DNA from 3 places in the Pseudomonas petroselini genome. Region 2 is predicted to be linked to each of the others. Evidence: predicted binding sites of a transcription regulator. Region 2 holds the regulator's gene; each other region holds the start of a gene.
What was found. Region 2 encodes FliA, which starts transcription of late flagellar genes. Its sites were predicted from a motif close to CTAAAGTTTNNNNNNNNNNNGCCGNTAA; they were not measured.
Positions count from the first base shown of each region.

Region 1: the regulator FliA is predicted to act here: its motif matches at 2,432-2,459, upstream of ACI512_RS22935 (methyl-accepting chemotaxis protein).
Region 3: the regulator FliA is predicted to act here: its motif matches at 2,908-2,935, upstream of ACI512_RS20480 (methyl-accepting chemotaxis protein).

Region 1 covers NZ_CP173614.1:5,004,381-5,008,713, reverse strand. The annotation lists gene ACI512_RS22950 (cryptochrome/photolyase family protein) at 1-886, opposite strand, end outside; gene ACI512_RS22945 (thiol-disulfide oxidoreductase DCC family protein) at 879-1,346, opposite strand; partial or broken gene ACI512_RS22940 (PAS domain-containing protein) at 1,618-2,388, shown strand; gene ACI512_RS22935 (methyl-accepting chemotaxis protein) at 2,494-2,931, shown strand; partial or broken gene ACI512_RS22930 (hypothetical protein) at 3,092-3,338, opposite strand; gene ACI512_RS22925 (hypothetical protein) at 3,335-3,544, opposite strand; gene ACI512_RS22920 (PAS domain-containing protein) at 3,695-4,132, opposite strand.
Region 2 covers NZ_CP173614.1:5,741,353-5,745,685, reverse strand. The annotation lists gene flhF (flagellar biosynthesis protein FlhF) at 1-619, shown strand, start outside; gene fleN (flagellar synthesis regulator FleN) at 725-1,558, shown strand; gene fliA (RNA polymerase sigma factor FliA) at 1,555-2,295, shown strand; gene ACI512_RS26420 (chemotaxis response regulator CheY) at 2,463-2,837, shown strand; gene ACI512_RS26415 (protein phosphatase CheZ) at 2,856-3,644, shown strand; gene ACI512_RS26410 (chemotaxis protein CheA) at 3,656-4,333, shown strand, end outside.
Region 3 covers NZ_CP173614.1:4,464,436-4,468,768, reverse strand. The annotation lists gene ACI512_RS20490 (DUF411 domain-containing protein) at 1-195, opposite strand, end outside; gene ACI512_RS20485 (SRPBCC family protein) at 307-765, opposite strand; gene ACI512_RS20480 (methyl-accepting chemotaxis protein) at 856-2,850, opposite strand; gene ACI512_RS20475 (aldo/keto reductase) at 3,158-4,153, opposite strand; gene ACI512_RS20470 (LysR family transcriptional regulator) at 4,272-4,333, shown strand, end outside.

The DNA of each region.
Region 1 (4,333 bases), 740 kb from region 2:
CAATGCTGCCCGACAGGTACGCCGATTCAACATCGCTGCACAGCTGACGAAGATCCAGCAGTCCAATATTCAGCGCGGCGCTTATTCGGGCATGAAACAGGAACGGCTCGTTACTGGCCATCGCGTCTTGGTAGTCGCCGAAGGCTGCCAGGCCCCAGTCGAGGAAGTAATCCCAGAGGGCCTGAGCTTCGGCATGGGTTACCGGGTAGTCGAATGTGTCGAGTGTGCCGTAGTGGCTTGCGAAATTTTTGGCAACTAACGCAAGAACCTCTCGGGTAATTGCGTCAGGAGTAAAACGTGCGGGTGATGGAGGCCTTACGCCCTTGGGTAAAGCCTTTCTGTTTTCCGCATCAAAGTTCCATACGCCTCCGACCGGGCTACCGTCCCCATTGAGTAATAGCCTGCTCTTACGGCGCATCTCGCGATAGAAGAACTCCATGCGCAGCTGCTTTTTGCCATTCGCCCAAGTAAAGAACTCGGCACGGGAGCAGAGAAAGCGAGAATCCGAATGCCATTTTATCGCTAAACCACAGTCCTTTATCGATTGCTCCAAGCGCCAGTCGCCGCACTCGGTGATGTGGATTTCATCCGGTCGCAAAAGTGCGTGCCACCGCTCTAACTCGCGAGGCACCGATCCAGTATTTTCTGGGTCATCGAGCTTTACGTACTGCACCTTGACTCCCCGTTGCTGCAACGCCTCGGCGAAGTGGCGCATAGCGCTGAAGATAAAGGTGATCTTTTGCGGATGATGAGGAACATGGCTGGCTTCTTCCATTACCTCGACCATGAGCACGGTATCGCATTCGATATCAACGGCCTGTAGTGAGGCGAGATCGAACGACAGCTGATCACCTAGGATCAGGCGAAGGCTGCTAGCTCTATTCATCATTACCTCTTGCAGGCGACGTCTTGCTGCCAGGGGCGCGTTTGGTATCAGGCACTACGCAGCCCATATCGCGACACCGGACGCTGCCATCAGGATGGGGCAGCCATGCTAGATGCGGACGCAAGCGACAAAATAGGCGATAGCCAAGGTTTAGAAGTGGCCTAGTCGAACGCCATGATAACGGCTCCGCCCAGATACCAAGGCCCGCTGCTCGCCAGCTCCAAAGCGTAGCGTCTAAGCCAGTGACCCAGGTTCCATCGCCCAACCTGGCGTGCAGTATCGACTGCATTTCAACGAACGTGAACCCAAGAGATTTTGCGTCGAAGGTAGGATCGCTGATGTCCACAAACAGGAGACGATCCGGTGCTGCTCGCGCATTTAGGATCTTGATCTCCCGGGCGCAAAGAGGGCACTCGCCGTCGAAATAAAGCGTCAGTGGCCACCGATTATTCTTGTACAACTACCGATACCTTGTATAAGTTTTTAGACAAGATATGCTCAAAAAACTTCGATGACAACCGGGCCTAATCCTCGAAACGAAATCAGGTTCCAAGCGGTGCCTGATCGGGGATTTCAGGTTTGCTTCTGGGACTGGAGCTAAGACGTGTGGCCACGGCAGCTTGCCGACCTGATTGTGACGTTCGTCGCCTCACTGCTTTTCGTTCGTCTGATAGCTAAACGTGTTGCTGATCACGCCGATAAACCTTTTAACACCCAACAGGCGGTTTTCCATGTTCAATAAAAAAATCAAGAATCAGCTTGGGGCTCAAACAGCCGAGTTGTCGGAGTTGCGCCAACTGCGTGATGGCCTACACCGTGAAATGCTGACGCTGAGTATCGATACTAATTTTGCAATTACCGCCTGCAACGACAATTTTGCACAGGCTTTGGGGTACACCCAGAATCAGCTTATAGGTCGTGCCATGGCCGACATTGTTCCGCAGTACGTTTCCAAGCTTCCCTGTTTTCACAATTTTCGGGCGGCTGTCGCCGCCGGTAAGTCGATATCTGATGAATACAGGTACCTGCATGCTGACGGCTCATTAGTGTGGATTCATGCTCATTGGCAACCCGTAGCTGATTCGACTGGCCGGTTGAGTCATATCGCAGGCTATGCGACGAACATTACGTCCAGAGTGGAAAAAGCATCGGAAAACGCCTCGTTCATTGACGCGCTACTGCGCTCGACGGCGGTTATTGAGTTCGATCTGTCCGGGCATGTAATCATGGCGAATGAGCAGTTTTTAAAAGCGATGGGTTACAGCCTGGGACAAGCGCAAGGAAGTCACCATCGTATTTTCTGTCGGCCAGAGGAGGCTTCTTCCCAGCAATACAGGGATTTTTGGTTGACGTTGAACAAGGGTGAGTTTGTCGCTGGCCGATTCCAACGTGTTGATAGTCGGGGTCAGACGGTATGGCTGGAGGCGAGCTATAACCCGGTCTACGACACCGAAGGAACACTGCGCAAGGTAGTTAAGTTTGCAACGGTTATTACCGAACAGGTTGCCCGTGAACACCAAGTCAGTGATGCTGCACAAACGGCATTTGAAATCTCCCAGCAGACTGACGTTACTGCTCAACGTGGTGCGATAGTGGTTAACGACACTATGCACACCATGCGCAAAGTCGCTGGGGATATGCAGGCTGCCTCGGGTGGTGTCGAAGCGCTTGGAAAGCAGTCGCTGTTAATCAGTTCGATCATTCAGACCATCAGTAGTATTGCTCAGCAAACGAACCTTTTGGCATTGAACGCTGCGATTGAGGCTGCACGCGCAGGTGAGCAAGGCCGAGGTTTTGCAGTCGTCGCGGATGAGGTTCGACAATTGGCCGGGCGCACCAGCACCGCGACTGAGGAAATCGCATCAGTTGTTTTGGAAAATCAAAAGCTGGTGGGTCAAACCATAGCGGAGATGGCGAACAGTAAGTCCCAAGCTGAGCAAGGTCTTGAGCTAGCCACGCAGGCAGGGCAAGTTATTGTTGAAATTCAGGACGGAGCCAAGAAAGTTGTTGAAGCGGTTGGTAAGTTTGCGACTCAGGTGGCTTAGCACGCTCAATCGTACTGCGTTGGAGTTCGCCCCTAGGGAGTTGTCGAGTGTGTGCAAAGTGAGCTGAACAACACATGCTTGGCGAGAGCGACGGTTCGGGCTTGTTAGGTTTGTCGTTGAGCTTTGGCCTTCGTTACCAGTCATAGTCATATCCGGCAAACCAACCTCGCTTGGCTAGTTGTTCAGTTACGTCATGACGCCCGCGTCACCAAAAAAACCGGTGGTGTCTGATAGTAAATACCTGCCAGCGACGCCATCGACACCTCGGTCTCGCGGTCGAAGTACGATAGAAAATGCCAGCCGCCAGTTGTACTCCCCACGTGTGGAAAATTGATCGCAGCTTTATCTGTTATGTAGTGCTCGCGTGAGACGCGTTTGAGATCAAAATCGAACAGTGGCTGCCTCATGGGAGCTTTTTGAGCCGGGCTAAACCCTGTTTGATGTGGCCAGAGTTCTCGCCGATGGCCTCAAGAGCTCCCCGAACGTTATTTCCAACATCTGCATGTCCGTGAGCTTCGACGTGGAGGGTCAACTCCATCAGGGCTGCCTCTAGGGAAAGCTGGTTTTCGTACATTCTTTCCAAAATGTCTGAAAGCGAGTATTCACCGGGCATTTTTCATCTCCTTGTTGGGAAACGACAGAATAGCAGGAGGAGAAAATGATATTGCAATGAGCTCTTCGCAATCGCTTTCAGCGGAGTCGTTGACACGCCGACTGACTTCCTCCATTTAAAGCGCTATCAGCGTTCGCGGGATTCACATGGCTATTGAGCCAAGCGAGCTTTCAAGCTGGCGACTTCCGCTTCAAGTTCACGCACTCGTTCGCGGGACTCAAATTCAACGCTGACGTCCTTCTGGATGCCGATGTAATAGGTGAGCTGATCCGCCTCGTTAAAAACCGGAGTAATCGACAGCTCATTCCAGAAGGCACTACCGTCCTTACGATAGTTACGAATGATTTGCCGGCAGGGCTCATGCATCTTTATCGCCTCTCGGATAACAGCCAAGCCCGCTTGGTCTCGGTCTTCACCCTGCAGGAAGCGGCAGTCCTGATACAGAATTTCGTCAAGGCTGTAACCCGTTAGGCGCTGGAAGGCAGGGTTAGCGTAAATTAGGATGTTCTCATCGCCTTCCTGCTCAGCAATCACAATGCCGTCATCCGAGGTTTCAACCATCAGTTTCAGCAGTTCTGCGTCGATCATTTTCGGGGCCCGGTGAATTTCACATCATTCTAGGACAACTTGGGGGTTGTTAGCGTTTTCGAGATCATTTGAAATATATCTATGACTTACCACGAACGCACTGCTGCACAACAGCACAGGGAAATGGTGGGGGCGCTGCAAGAACCAAGTAGATGACTGATGGAGCGAAGGTGCACAGGCTTCGCTACAACGTCCCGTTCA
Region 2 (4,333 bases):
CACCCTGGCCAAGCTGGCCGCACGCTATGTGCTCAAGTACGGCGCGCAGAATATCGCGCTGGTGAGCATGGACAGCTACCGCATTGGCGCCCAGGAACAGCTCAAGACCCTGGGCCGGATCCTCAACGTATCGGTGACCCATGTCGACCCGGGCCAGTCCTTGGCCAACGCCCTCGACCCGCTGCTGCGCAAGCGCGTGGTGCTGATCGATACCGCCGGCCTGCAAGCCAGCGACCCGGCGTTGCGCATGCAACTGGAAAGCCTGGCCGGTCGCGGCATCAAGTCGAAAAATTACCTGGTGCTTGCAACCACCAGCCAGAAACAAGTTCTTACCGCTGCGTACCACAGTTACAAGCGTTGTGGTCTGGCCGGTTGCATCCTCACCAAGCTCGACGAAACCGCGAGCCTGGGCGAGGTGCTGAGCCTGGCCATCAGTCATGAATTGCCGGTCGCCTACCTGACCGACGGACCGCGGATCCCGGATGATCTGCATCTGCCGCGCCGTCATCAGTTGGTCAGCCGCGCAGTCAGCGTGCAAATGCAAGAAGAGCCTAGCGAGGAAGCGATGGCCGATATGTTCGCCGACCTTTACCACAGCCCGGCAAAACGGGTGGGTTGAGTCAGGATGAACACCGTGAAATGTACCTACATCGATGGTCTGCAAGCGATTCACGCGGCCAAGCCATGTAGCCTGCGTCTAAGCAAGACAAGGTAAAGAAATAAAATGGGCAGCATGCATCCCGTACAGGTGATCGCGGTGACCGGCGGCAAAGGTGGCGTCGGGAAAACTAACGTGTCAGTGAATTTGTCCCTGGCCCTGGCAGAGCTTGGCCGTCGCGTCATGCTGCTGGATGCTGACCTGGGGCTGGCGAACGTCGACGTTCTGCTGGGGCTGACGCCCAAACACACCCTTGCCGATGTGATCGAGGGCCGCTGTGAGCTGCGCGATGTGCTGCTGCAGGGCCCCGGCGGCATCCGCATCGTGCCTGCCGCCTCCGGCACCCAGAGCATGGTGCACCTGAGCCCGGCACAGCATGCCGGGCTGATCCAGGCCTTCAGTGATATCGGCGACAACCTCGACGTGCTGGTGATTGACACCGCGGCCGGGATCGGCGAGTCCGTGGTCAGCTTCGTGCGCGCCGCGCAGGAAGTATTGCTGGTGGTCTGCGACGAACCCACCTCGATCACCGACGCCTACGCCCTGATCAAACTGCTTAATCGTGACTACGGCATGAACCGCTTCCGCGTCCTGGCCAACATGGCCCAGAGCCCGCAGGAAGGGCGCAACCTGTTCGCCAAGTTGACCAAGGTCACGGATCGCTTCCTCGATGTCGCCTTACAATACGTCGGCGCAGTTCCCTACGACGAGTGTGTGCGCAAGGCTGTGCAAAAGCAGCGTGCAGTCTACGAAGCGTTCCCTCGTTCCAAATGCGCATTGGCGTTCAAGGCTATTGCCCAGAAGGTCGATACCTGGCCGTTGCCCGCCAACCCTCGGGGGCATCTGGAGTTTTTCGTCGAGCGATTGGTGCATCAGACGAGCGCAGGACCCGTGCTATGACAGCGAACGGCTATAACGCTTACAAAAAGTCGGCCCGTGACAGCCAGGGTGAGTTGATCGAGCGCTACGCGCCACTGGTCAAGCGCATCGCCTATCACTTGCTGGCACGCCTGCCCGCCAGCGTGCAGGTCGAAGACCTGATCCAGGCGGGCATGATCGGTTTGCTCGAAGTGTCGACCAAATACGATGCGAGCAAGGGGGCGAGCTTCGAGACGTATGCGGGGATCCGTATCCGTGGCGCGATGCTCGACGAGGTGCGTAAAGGTGACTGGGCGCCACGCTCGGTGCATCGCAATACGCGCATGGTCAGTGACGCAATTCGCGCAATTGAAGCAAAAACCGGTCGCGACGCTAAAGATCACGAAGTTGCGGCCGAACTCCAATTGAGTCTCGACGATTATTACGGGATTTTGAACGATACCTTGGGCAGCCGCCTGTTCAGTTTCGACGACCTCTTGCAGGACGGCGAGCACGAAGGGCTGCACGAGGACGGCGCGAGTGCTCATATGGAGCCGTCGCGTGACCTGGAAGATGAACGCTTCCAGGGTGCGCTGGCGGACGCGATTGCCAATTTGCCGGAGCGTGAGCGGTTGGTGTTGGCGCTGTACTACGACGAAGAGCTGAACCTCAAGGAAATCGGTGAGGTCCTGGGGGTCAGCGAATCGCGGGTCAGCCAGTTGCACAGCCAGTGCGCAGCCCGCTTGCGGGGGCGTTTGGGAGAGTGGCGAGCGCGCTGACAGGCAGTGTGGGGACACTGCAGACGATACCGCGAGGGCAGCTAGCCTTCGCGGGTTCGACCCGTGGTGCCCGAGGCGTCCTTTTTGTGTAATGCCTGTTGATTGAAATGGCGCGTCCAGGTGCTGGGCGCGTTTAAGACTGCTTGGAGGTCGAATTGGACAAGAACATGAAAATCCTCATCGTTGATGACTTTTCAACGATGCGGCGGATCATAAAAAACCTGTTGCGTGACCTTGGGTTCACTAACACGGTCGAGGCGGATGACGGCATTACGGCGATTCCGATCCTCAACAGCGGGAGCATCGACTTTCTGGTAACGGACTGGAACATGCCGGGCATGACCGGTATCGACTTGCTGCGCCACGTGCGCGCTGACGAAAAACTACGCAGCCTTCCCGTGCTGATGGTGACCGCCGAAGCCAAGCGTGAACAGATCATCGAAGCCGCCCAAGCCGGGGTTAACGGTTACGTGGTCAAGCCATTCACTGCATTGGCCTTGAAAGAGAAGATCGAAAAAATCTTCGAACGCATCGGTCATTGATGCTGCCACGGGGGAGCTATGGACCATAACGAATCATCGCAGGCCGAGTTTGAGTCGACCCTGAAAAAACATGCTCGCGAGCTGGTCGACAGCCTTGAAAAAGGCCACTTTGGCGACGCAGTACAACTTATCCATCAGCTCAACCAGACCCGTGACCGCGGCCTGTATCAGGAAGTGGGCAAGCTCACGCGCGAGCTGCACAGTGCGATCGTCAATTTCCAGATTGACCCGCATATGCCCCAGGCCGAAGAGATCTCGCAGATCACCGATGCCACCGAACGCCTGTCCTATGTGGTCAGGCTGACTGAGGCGGCGGCCAACCGCACCATGGACCTGGTGGAAAACGCCACGCCTCTGGTCAACGGCATGGCCACCGAGGCCCAGGCCTTGAGCCACGACTGGGGCCGCTTCATGCGCCGCGAAGTCGGGGCTGAAGAGTTTCGTGAGTTGGCGCGTCGGGTCGACGGGTTCTTGTCACGCAGCGAGCAGGAAAACCGCACGGTTTCCAGCAACCTCAACGACATTCTGCTGGCCCAGGATTACCAGGACCTCACCGGTCAGGTGATCAAGCGTGTGACCCAATTGGTCACCGAAGTGGAAAGCAACTTGCTCAAATTGGTGCTTATGGCAGGCCAGGTTGATCGTTTCGCCGGCATTGAACATGACCGCGAAGCGATCCTCTCGGAAAAAGATCCACAAAAACATCTCGCCAAGGGTGAAGGTCCGCAGATTCATGCCGATAAACGTGAAGACGTTATGTCAGGTCAGGATGACGTAGATGACCTGTTATCCAGTTTAGGCTTCTAAGGAGCACACCCATGAGCTTCGGCGCCGATGAAGAGATCCTTCAGGATTTCCTTGTAGAGGCCGGCGAAATTTTAGAGCAACTGTCCGAACAACTGGTCGAGCTGGAAAGCCGCCCGGATGATGCGAACCTGCTCAATGCAATTTTTCGCGGTTTTCATACTGTAAAAGGGGGCGCCGGCTTCCTCCAGCTCCATGAGCTGGTGGAGTGCTGCCACATCGCCGAGAACGTGTTCGACATCCTGCGCAAGGGTGAGCGTCACGTTGATTCGGAGTTGATGGACGTGATTCTCGAAGCACTCGATGCGGTCAACGGCATGTTCAGCGAAGTGCGCGAACGTGCCCCGATCACCGCAGCCACCCCGGAACTGCTGGCCGCCCTGGCGCGCTATGCCGAGCCTGCCGACCTGTCGGCTGCGCCGGTGGCTGAAGCGGCGCCGGAACCTGTGGCAGAGCCCGAAGCGGATGTGACCGACAGCGAGTTCGAACAGCTGCTCAACTCCCTCAGTGCCGTCAAGGCCGAGGCAGAAGCACCGGCCGCCGTTGCTCCGGCAGCGGCGCCGACCAGCGAAGACATTACCGACGCTGAGTTCGAATCCCTGCTCGACCAGTTGCACGGCAAAGGCCAGTTCGCGGCCGACGCCGTGCCACCGGCTGCTGCTGCCGCGGCACCTGCCGCGCCCGTCAGCACT
Region 3 (4,333 bases), 1.3 Mb from region 2:
TTGTTTGACCGCACTCATGTCGGTTTCGACGTGGTCATTGACCTTGAAACCGTTGCTTTCCAGATGGCTGATCCATTTTTTGCAGCAACCGCAGTTGGCGTCGCGGTGCACGTCAATAGGGATCAGGTCGGCAGCCTGGGCCAGGGTGGCGGTGAAGAGGGTTGAAAGCAGGGCCAATCGCAATCGGGTTTTCATGGTGGGGCTCGTTGGTCGGTGAACGTCGTCAGGATGCAGGCGATCATGACGACGTCAGCGCAGGCAAGCCAGCTTCCACCGAGGGGTGTGTGTGGCGGTAATGTTTCCAAATTATACGAGAGGTGGGTTTTCCAGGCGATGTTTGAGCTGGCCGAGGGCCACTGCCGACAGTTCAATCATGCGTTCATGCAAGGTGGCCAATTGCAATTCGGTTTCATAGGTCAATACACGTTTGAACAGCGTGCCGCCTTGATGGGGCAACAGGAAGTAGTGAATCGAGCCGTCGACGGCCAGGGAAGTGAACACGGTCTTGAATTCGCCGGGGCGCCGCGCGATCTGCACGCGGTAACTCAAGGGCACACGCACACCCAGCAAATCGATGAACTCGGTGAAACGTGCGCCGGGCGGGAGAGAACCGGTGGTGCCCGTATCGGCGCTGAGGGAGGTGGGGTGCCATTCGTGCCAGCGATCCGGTTGGGTCACGTAGTCATAAACGGCGTCGATGGGGGCCTGGATAAAGCGTTCCTGACTGATCCGCTCCAAGCGGACCGACTGCTCGGCTGCGCGCATGGCACACCTCCTGTGTGGCAGTAGTAATCACCTTGAACTGTCAGAATAGTCCCACTCCCGCACATTGCACGGGAGTGTTTCAGCCGTTTATCACTGCACCTTGAATCGACCCATCAACGCAATCACCCGACCATTCGCGTCCAGCAGGCTTTGAGTATTGGTTTCAGTGGCATGGCCGCTCTGCACCAACTCTTCGACCATTTGTCGGATCTGCACCATGCTGCGGTTGATCTCCTCGGTCACCGCGCTTTGCTGCTCGGCGGCCGTGGCGATCTGGGTGCTGAGGTTATTGATGTGGCTGACCGAGCCGGCCATTTCATCCAGCCCGGTGTTCACCCGCGCCGTGGCATCCGCGGCCGACTGGCAGCTGGCCTGGGTGTTTTCCATCGCGGCGACCGAGGAACTCACGCCTGCCGTCAGGCGGGTGAGCATTTCGTTGATCTGCGACGTGCTGGCCTGCGTGCGTGCGGCCAGCGCGCGGACTTCATCGGCCACCACCGCAAAACCACGGCCTTGCTCACCGGCACGCGCCGCTTCAATCGCGGCGTTGAGGGCGAGCAGGTTGGTCTGGCCGGCGATTGCGCCGATCACACCGAGGGTTTCGGTGATGCGCGCGGCATCCTGGCGCATGTTTTCCACGCTGTGGGTCGCACTGGACACTTCGCCGATCAACGCGCTGACACTGTTGGAGGCTTCACCGACGACCACGCGGGAACGGTCGGCGTGTTCGTTGGCGCGCTGGGTGAACGCTGCGGTTTCGGCGGCGTTTTGCGCAACGGTGTCGGCGGTGGAGCTCATTTCGGTGATGGCGGTGACGGTCTGGTCGGTTTCCGAGGCATGCCGTACCAGGATCTGGTTGGTGTGCGCCGACGTCCGCTGCAGTTGCTCAAGGCTTGACGACATAGCGCCGGTGGCTTGGGTGACTTCGCCGATCATGTTCTGCAGGTAGACAATAAAGCGGTTCACCGAGTGGCCGATGGCGCCCAATTCGTCTTCGGCGCGGATGGTGATGCGTCGGGTCAGGTCGGCATCGCCGGCGGACAGTGCGTCGATATTGGTTTTCAGCGACTTCATGCGCTGCACCAGTTGGCGGATCGCATACGCGGCGAGCAGCACCAGCAGCAGGACCATAGGGATTTGCAGCAAGGCCAGGGTGCCCAGCACGTCATCACGCTGGGCGGTAATCAGTGAGGTGGGCAGGGCGGTGGCGAGGAACCATGGCGTGCCACCGATAGGGCGCATGTAAAAAGTGCTGGCCACGCCCTGGTTGTCGAACTCGTTGCGTTGCAGCGCTTGGTCGCGGTGGGCCAGGGCTTTGCTGACCTGGGCCGCAAACGCCGAAGTGCCGGTGAGTTCGCTGATGTTCTTCAGCACCACCGGACCGCTGATGCGGGTGCTGTTGCTGATGATCTTGCCGTCACCTTCGACGATCAGCATTTGCCCGCCGATGTCTTTCTCTTTGCTGGCCACCAGGTCATTGAAGAAGCCCAGGGTCACGTCGATGGTCGCGACACCATAAGGCACGCCGTCGCGCTGGATGGCCATGGCGCAGTTGGTGCGCGGCTCCTGGCTGGCGTCGTCCTTGTAGGCGGCCGCCCAGGCACATTGACCGCGCGGCGAGGCCAAGCCACCTTTGTACCAGCTCTGGTCGTAATAGTTGGGCGCGGGGTCGCTGTTCCAGAACGTATTCACCGCCAGCTTGCCCGAGGCATCTCGGTGCCAGAACGTGCTGTGTTTGTTACGCCCCGGTGTGCGCTGGTTGGGCAACGGCCAGATCCCGCCCCCGAAGACTTTCAGCTCGCCATACTGGTCGACCAGGCCGGGCAGGACCTTGTCGATGGCATCGCTGTCGAGCAGTGGGATGGTCTGGGTGATGGTGCGTTGTTGGGACTGAACCTTGTTCAGTTCGCCCTGAATCTGCTCGGCGACCTCGGCGATGCGGTTGAGCACCACCTGTTCTTCTGTCTGTCGCAGCGTGGGCGCGACCAGCTGGCCGATGCCCACCACGGTCAACACAAATAACACCAGGACGAACAGCACCAGGAACAGGGTATAGCGGGCTTGGATAGAGCGCAGTGGGGGCATGAGGTCGTCCTTACGAAGCGTTTATTGTCGACGCGGCTTTGTTAGAGCTTCGTAGGGCTATCGGCTTGGGAAGGCGGAGCTTTAGGTACGGTCGTGCAAGAAAAAAGAGCGCCGGGTGAGTGTAATGCCAGTCAGTTAAGAAGCAGCAAGAGCGAAAAGTAACCCGTGGCGAGGGAGCTTGCTCCCGCTGGACTGCGTAGCAGTCCCAGTCTTTTGAAACAAAGAGCTGGGGCCGCTTCGCGACCCAGCGGGAGCAAGCTCCCTCGCCACAGGTACGGTGCTTACCCTTAACTGACTGGCATTTTATTCAGATATCCAACATGGCCATTACCGCCTCGGGGTAACGCAAGCCTGCGGTTGCCTCGATGGGGAAGATCGCCTCCAGTGCCGCGAGCTCTGCCTGGCTGAGGCTGATCGACACCGCCGCCGCGTTTTCTTCCAGATACCTGCGCTGCTTGGTGCCGGGGATCGGAATGATGAAGTCACCCTGCGCCAACACCCAGGCCAGCGCGAGTTGTCCGGCGCTCACGCCTTTGTCGGCTGCCAGCGTTTGTACCTGCTTCACCAGTTCGAGGTTTTTGCCAAAGTTCTCACCCTGGAAGCGCGGGCTGAACCGACGGTAGTCATCGGCACCGAAGTCATCCGGGTTTTTCAGCGCACCGGTTAGAAAACCACGGCCCAGCGGGCTGTAAGGCACGAACGCGATGCCCAGGCGCCGGCAGGCGGCGAGGCAGCCGTTGTGTTCCTGGTCGCGGCTCCACAGCGAGTACTCGCTTTGCAACGCGCTGATCGGGTGCACCTTGTGCGCGCGTTCAAGCGTCGCGGCCGAGGCTTCGCTCAAGCCCAGGTAGCGCACTTTGCCCTGCTGGACCAATTCGGCCATGGCACCGACGGTTTCTTCGATGGCGACGTCCGGGTCGATACGGTGCTGGTAATACAGATCGAGGGTCTCCACGCCCAGGCGTCGCAGCGTGCCGTTGATAGCCTCGCGGATGTAGTCGGGGCGGCCGTTCACGCCACGCTGCGCCGGGTGTGCCGGGTCGCGCACAATCCCGAACTTGCTGGCCAGGAACACCTGGTCACGTTTGCCGGCGATGGCTTGGCCAATCAGTTGTTCATTGGTGTGCGGGCCGTAGATGTCGGCGGTGTCGAGAAAGTTGATGCCCAACTCCAGCGCACGGTGCAGGGTCGCGGTGGCTTCGCGGGTGTCGCTGCCGGGTGTGTAGAAATCGCTCATGCCCATGCAGCCGAGGCCGATGGCGGAGACGAGCGGGCCGTTTGTTCCGAGTTGACGTGTGTGCATGGTTTCAGCGCCTTGGGTGGGAAGGCCTGCATTGTCACGCTCGACAAAATCGGGATAAACCGGCTAAAAGCACTATCACTATTCGTATTATCTGAATAATCAGTTCGAGGAGCTGCCTTTGGACCGTTTCAACGCAATGCGCGTGTTCACACGCATCGTCGAACTGCGTGGCTTCGCCAA